Regions from separate parts of the Micrococcus sp. 2A genome, predicted to be linked through region 2. Evidence: riboswitches for the same ligand, from Rfam matches in the RefSeq annotation. Region 2 holds a riboswitch; the other holds the start of a gene.
The links. A riboswitch is a leader RNA that binds a small molecule or an ion and turns the genes downstream of it on or off. The one in region 2 is predicted to bind thiamine pyrophosphate.
Positions count from the first base shown of each region.

Region 1 (3,394 bases), 1.2 Mb from region 2:
TCACGCCCGAGCCCCCGCCCACGGCGTGGCGGCGCATGGCGACGGTCGTGAGCGTGGTGCCCGAGGCGACCAGGGCGGCCTCGAGCGCGGCGAGGTCCGTGATGCCGCCCGTGCCCATGATGAGGCGCGAGCCGATCTCGCGACCGCCGACGGTGAGGGGCGGGACGACGTCCGGTGCTCCCCCGCGCTCAGCCACCCTGCACCGCCGTCACGATCTCGAGACGCGCACCGGCCTCGGGCACGGTGGCGTCCCAGCGGGAGCGCGGCACGACGGCCTCGTCCACCGCGACCGCGACGCCGAGCCGTCCGCCGTCGGCGGCCGTGCCGTCGGGGCGGATCTCGCGGCCGGTCAGCTGCGCGACCACCGCGCGGAGGGAGAGCGGCGCGTCGAACGCTCTCGCCTCGCCGTTGACCGTCAGGGTGTGCGGGTTCATGCGGGGACCTCCTGCGTGGGGGCGGGGGACGACTCGGCGGACGGCGCCGAGACGGCGAAGCGGTCGGGGCGGACGAGGTCGAGCAGCCCCTCGTCGGCGGCGGTCCAGGCGGGGCCGGCCCCGCCCGGCCTGCCCGGCTCCCCCGCCGCCCGGCGAACCAGCTCCAGCGCGGCGTGCGCCGACCACGCCGCGAGCAGCACCCCGTGCCGGTGGTGGCCGGTGCAGACGATCACTCGGGGCGCATCCGGCAGCGGGCCGAGGAACGGGGCGTCGTCGGGGCTGCCGGGGCGGGCGCGCGTGGTGACCTCCTCGAGCAGGCAGTCCCGGATGGCGGGCAGGATGCGGGCGGCGTCCTCGAGGAGGTCGAGCACGGCGCCGGCGGGGGTGCCGGCCTCGCGGTCCTCGCGGCTCGTCGCGCCGAGCACGAGCCCGCCGCCCGCGCGCGGGACGAGGTACACGGGCCGTCCGCCCACCAGAGCGCGCACGGTCCGGCTGAGCAGGTGCTCCTCTCCCGGGGCCAGCAGGGACGCCGGCACCCGCAGGCGCAGGATGTCCCCGTGCACGGGGCGCAGCGGCAGGGGCAGGGCGGCGGGGTCGCCCCCGAGCGCGGCGTGGCCGAGCCCCGCGGCCAGCACGGCGACGTCGGCGGTGATCGGCTGCGCGGTCCCGGCACACCCGGCGGTGGTCACCTCCACCTCCTCGCCCACCTGGTGCACCGTCACGGCACGGGCGGGGACCAGGTGCACGCCGTCGTCGGCGGCGAGGCGCGTCAGGGCCGCGGCACGGGCCCGGCGGGGGTCGAGCTGATCGTCGTCGGGGGCGTCGAGGGCGCCGGCGAGGGCGGGTGAGAGGGCCGGCTCGGCGCGGCGCAGCGCCGCGACCGTCACTGGGGCGACGGGACGCGGCAGCCGCAGGGCGGTGCCGGGCTCCGCGGCGGGGGCCTGATCCGCGCCCGCGGCGTCGACGGCCGCGAGCGTCTCGCGCCAGCGCCGCGCGTCGGCGGGCTCGGCGCCCACGAGCCACGCACCCTCCACGCGGTGACCCGCGGAGGCGCCACCGGCCTCGATCCGGGCGACGAGGTCGCCGGTGAGCGCCCAGGACCGGGCGAGGAGCGCGCCGAGCCCGGACTGCGAGTACTGGGTCTCCCCGAGCGGGGCGAGCATGCCGGCCGCGGCGTGGGTGGCGGCGTCGCCGACGGCGGGCGCGTCCAGGTCTGGGGCGATCACGGTCACCTCGTGGCCGGCGTCCCGCAGGCGCACGGCCGTCGCGAGGCCGACGATCCCGGCCCCCACCACCACGCAGCGCATGGGCTCCTCCTCACGGCGGCATGATCCGCATCGAGTCTGATGGTCGGCGCGCCCCGCGCGTGCGCGGACTGCGTCCCTCTCAGCCCGCTGTGGCGCGGGCTCCCATGGATGCCGCCCAGCATACGCCCGGTGGGCGGACGTGGCAGGGTGGGCGCATGCCGCACCGCCCCGCCGCCCTCGCCACACGCGCCGAGCGCGCCCGCCGCCTCGCGGGCGCCCGCCTGTACGTCTGCACGGACCTCTCCCGCCACGTCCGCGACGACGGCGCCCTTGACGCCGGCGCGTTCGCCGCCTTCGCGGCCGCGTGCTTTCGCGGCGGCGTGGACGCCCTGCAGGTGCGGGACAAGCGGGTCGAGGTGGGCGTCGAGCTCGAGGCCCTGGCGATCGTGGTGGAGCTGGCGCGCGAGCACGGGGCGCTGTCCGCCGCGAACGACCGGGCCGACGTCGCACTCCTGGCCGGCGCGGACGTGTTCCACGCGGGCCAGGACGACCTGACGAGCACGCAGGCGAGGCGCGTGCTCGGCCCCGAGGTGCTGCTCGGGCGGTCCTGCCGCACCGAGGAGCAGGTGCGCGGGGCCGCGGCCGATCCGGAGCTGGACTACTTCTGCACCGGGCCGGTGTGGGAGACGCCGACCAAGCCCGGCCGGGCCGCCGTGGGGCTCGCTCTGCCGCGGTTCGCGGCGGAGATCACCGCCCCCGGCGGCGAGGCGGCGGGACGTGTGTTCTTCGCGATCGGCGGGATCGACGAGGACCGTGTGCCCGCGGTGCTGGGCACGGGCGCCGAGCGGATCGTGGTGGTGCGGGCCGTGACCGGCGCCGACGATCCGGAGGCGGCGGCGCGGAGTCTGCGTGCGGCGGTCACGGGCTGACGCTGCCGCGCCCGGGTGGGAGCGGCGCGGCAGCGCCGCGTGGACGACCCCCGCCCTCGCCACGGGGTCATCGACCGTGACCATGACGCGGTCGTGCTCCTGCGTCTCGTCGAGGGGTACCTCCAGGAGCGGCCTCGTCGAACTCCCTGGGTCTGCCCATGGTTCGAGGGCAGCCATTCCAGAACGATCAGTCCCGATCGCCCGCCCCCCGGTCCCGATGGCTGTGGTCGAGCGGGCCGTGCCAGCGGTCGGTGCGCCGGCCGACGTCGAGCCGCTCCCCCGCCGCGATGGCCTCCGCGAGCCACGGCTTGGCCGTGCGCAGGGCGTCCTCCCAGGCCGTCCCGCCCGCGGCGAGCACCGCGAGCGCCGAGGAGAGCGTGCAGCCCGTTCCATGCGTCGACCGGGAGGAGACGCGCGCGCCGCGCACCTCGGTGACCCGGCCTTCGGGGCCGATCACGGCGTCCGGGACCCCTTCCGCGAGGTCCGCGGCATGCCGGAGGTGGCCGCCCTTCAGGACGACCGTCACGCCGTGCTCCGCGGCGAGGCCGCGGGCCAGCTCCAGGGCGTCCGCCCACCGCGCGGGGACGTCCGCGCCGGTCAACGCCGCGAGTTCGGGCAGGTTGGGCGTGACGACGTCCACCGCTGCGAGCAGCGGCGCCCACCCGGCGGGCACGGCGGCGTCGGAGAGCGCGTCCCCCGAGCTCGCCACCATCACGGGATCCAGCACGACGCGCGGGGGCCGGACCCGCTCGAGCCAGTCGCGGACGGCATCCCGGAGCTCGGG
Region 1 is NZ_CP154351.1:918,630-922,023, reverse strand. It holds gene AAG742_RS04295 (thiazole synthase) at 1-196, opposite strand, end outside; gene thiS (sulfur carrier protein ThiS) at 189-434, opposite strand; gene AAG742_RS04285 (FAD-dependent oxidoreductase) at 431-1,741, opposite strand; TPP riboswitch at 1,746-1,850, opposite strand; gene AAG742_RS04280 (thiamine phosphate synthase) at 1,897-2,610, shown strand; gene thiD (bifunctional hydroxymethylpyrimidine kinase/phosphomethylpyrimidine kinase) at 2,798-3,394, opposite strand, start outside.
Region 1: another riboswitch for thiamine pyrophosphate. It lies ahead of AAG742_RS04285 (FAD-dependent oxidoreductase); the one in region 2 lies ahead of AAG742_RS09855 (thiamine ABC transporter substrate-binding protein).

Region 2 (3,394 bases):
CCGCATCCTCCGGCCGCTCCCCCACGCCGCTGACCCCGGCGGGGCGCTGCCCCCGCTTGGCGCGCCGGGCCTCCGCGGGGCTCAGGCCCACGCTCACCCCGCGCGCCTCCTCGCGCGTGTGGCTGCCCTCCTCCGCGGAGGAGCCGCCGCGCAGCCGGGCCAGAAGGGTGGACTGCCTCCGCTCCATGCCCTTCAGGTCCGAGGCGATCAGCGAGTTGATCCACCGTGCGTTCGGATCGGCGTCGATCAGGATGGCCTTGGCCAGCAGGGTGCACGGGAGGGCGAGGATCGCACCGAGCGGGCCGAGGACCCACGCCCAGAACAGCAGGGAGAGGAAGCTGACGGTGGGGATCACGCCGATCGCGTCCCCGGCCACCTTGGGCTGGATGATGGACTGCAGCACGAAGTTGAGCACCGAGTAGCTGATGACGACGCCGAGGAAGGCGGGCCAGCCGCCCTCCGCGAGGCCCAGGATGGCCGGCGGGATCAGGCCGATGATGAAGCCGATGTTGGGCACGTAGTTGGTGAGGAAGCTCAGCACGCCCCACACGAGGGCCATCGGCACGCCGATCACCAGGAGCGCCACGACGTCCAGGACGGCCACGATCAGCCCGAACACGGTGGTCACCACCCAGTACCGGCGCACGCCGCCCGCGAAGTCCATGAGCGCCTGGCCGAACTCCCGGCGAGCCGAGCTCAGCAGCCGGACGCGGCGCTCCACGGCCATGGAGTCCATGGCCAGGAAGAACATCCCCATGACCACGGTGATCAGCAGGCCCACCACCGCGTAGACGTTGGACGCGATGGCGGTCAGCGCGGTGACGGCGGCGCCCGTGACCTGCTTGATGTCCACGGCCTGCAGCTGCGCGTTCACCATGTCCGGGGTGAGCCCCTGGGAGGACAGCCACGCCGAGACGTCCTGCATGATCGCCTGGAACCGCCCCGCGTACTCGGGCAGGGAGCTCACCAGCTCGAGCCCGGACCAGAAGATCAGCCCCACGAACACGGCCAGCACGGTGACCACGAGGAGCACCGTGGCCGTGGCCCCGAGGACGGGGTGCACGCCGCGCTCGATCAGCCAGCGCTGCAGGGGGTAGGCCACGATCACGAGGTTCAGCCCGAGGAAGACGGGCGCGATGATGGAGGAGATGCCCTGCAGGAACTGCACGAGCACCACGAGGCCCGCGAGCGTCAGCACGATCACGAGCATGCGCGGCCACATCCGGTGCGGCCGGCGGATGTCCCAGTCGGAGGCCGGCGTCGCCGGCGCGACCTGGGGGGCGGGGGCGGGTCCGGCCGGCGCGGCCTCGTCGGGGGTGCTCACGCGTGCAGTCTAAGGTCGGCGCGGACGCGATAGGCTGGCTCCAGTCCACATCGACAGGGGAGCGCCGCAGCGGCGCTGAGAGTGCGGTCCGCCGCAGACCCTCGAACCTGCTCCGGCTCGCACCGGCGAAGGAAGTCGAGACCCTTTCCCGGGGCGTCCGCATGCCGCGGGCCCGCCCCCGGCCCCTCCCGCCGCGCAGGAGGAGACCCGCATGACCCGCACCGCCACCGAGCACGCCCGCCGCCCGCGCACCGCCGCGCTGGCGGCCCTCTCCGTCGCCGCCCTCGCCCTCACGGGCTGCTCGCTCTCCGGCCAGGGGGGCTCCGGCTCCTCCTCCGCGGCGGGCTCCGCGGACGCCGCGGCCGCGGCCACCACGTCCGGCTCCGCCGCCTCCGGCTCCGATTCCGCGGGCGGTGGCAAGACCGTCACGATCATGACCCATGACTCCTTCGCGCTGCCCGAGGAGCTCATCGCCCGGTTCGAGCAGGAGTCGGGCCACCAGCTCTCCACCACCGCCCCGGGCGACGCCGGCTCCGTGGTCAACCAGCTGCTGCTCGCCAAGGACCACCCCACGGTGGACGGCGTGTACGGCATCGAGGACCACTCCACGCACCGGCTCATCGACGAGGGCGTGGTGGCCGAGTACACCCCCGCGAACCTGCCCGAGTCCGCGAAGGACCGCGTGGTCGAGGGCCGGATGATCCCCGTGGACCAGGGCCAGGTGTGCCTCAACGTGGACACCCCGTGGTTCGAGGCGGAGGGGGTGGAGGTCCCCGACTCCCTCGAGGACGTCACCGACCCCCAGTACGCGACGCTGACGGTGCTCACCAGCCCCGTGACCTCCTCCCCCGGCCTCGCCCTCCTGGCCGCCACCAAGGAGGAGTTCGGTGACGACTGGAGGGGCTGGTGGGAGAAGGCCCTCGACGGCGGCGCCAAGGTGGACGCCTCGTGGTCGGACGCGTACTACACCGACTTCTCCGGCGGCGAGGGCAAGGGCGAGTACCCGATCGTGCTCTCCTACTCCTCCTCCCCCGCGTTCGCCCCGGCCACGGACGTCCTGGAGGCCTCCTGCACCCCGCAGACGGAGTACGCCGGCGTCGTCGAGGGCGCGAAGAACCCCGAGGGCGCGCAGGCGTTCATCGACTTCCTCCTCTCCGAGGACGTGCAGAAGGCGCTGCCGGAGTCCATGTACATGTACCCGATCGACGAGTCCGTGGAGCTGCCCGCCGAGTGGGCCGAGAACGCCCCCCTCGCCGAGGACCCCATCTCCCCGGATCCGAAGGCCGTGGACGCCGAGCGCGAGGAGCTGCTCAAGGAGTGGACCGCGCTGCACGAGGAGCACGCCGGGAAGTGACCTCTCAGGTCCCCGGCCCGCCCGCGCTCGCCGAGCCCGTCCTCGCGCCCCCGGGTCGCCCCGCGGGCGGACGGCGACGGCGCCGCACGCGGGCCGGCGGGGACGGGATCGGCGCGTGGTGGCTGCTCGCCGCCGTCGTGCCGCTCGCGTTCCTGGCGGTGTTCTTCGCGTGGCCCGTGGCGGCCATGCTGTGGCGCGGCGTGTCCGCGGACGGCGCACTGGACCTCACCGCGTTCGGCGAGGTCCTCGCCCGCGAGCGCACATGGCGGATCCTCGGGCAGACCCTGGGGATGGCGGCGGCCGGCACGGTGGCCGCCCTCCTGCTCGGGCTGCCGGCCGCACTCGTGCTGCACCGCCGGGCGTTCCCGGGCCGCGCGCTGCTGCGCGCGGTGGTGACGGTCCCGTTCGTGCTGCCCACCGTCGTCGTGGGCGTGGCGTTCCGCGCCGTGCTGGCCCCCGGCGGGCCGCTGGGGTGGACGGGCCTGGACCAGTCCACCGCCGCCGTCGTGCTGGCCCTCGTGTTCTTCAACGTCTCCGTGGTGGTCCGCCAGGTGGGCGCGCTGTGGGCGTCGCTGGACCCGCGGCAGGAGGAGGCCGCGCGCACCCTCGGGGCCTCGCCCTGGCGCGCGTTCCGCACCGTGACCCTCCCGCAGCTGGCGCCCGCCGTGGCCAGCTCGGCCGCACTCGTGTTCCTCTTCTGCTCCTCGGCGTTCGGG
Region 2 is NZ_CP154351.1:2,142,732-2,146,125, forward strand. It holds gene AAG742_RS09845 (agmatine deiminase family protein) at 1-33, shown strand, start outside; gene AAG742_RS09850 (AI-2E family transporter) at 1-1,324, opposite strand, end outside; TPP riboswitch at 1,370-1,475, shown strand; gene AAG742_RS09855 (thiamine ABC transporter substrate-binding protein) at 1,536-2,678, shown strand; gene AAG742_RS09860 (iron ABC transporter permease) at 2,786-3,394, shown strand, end outside.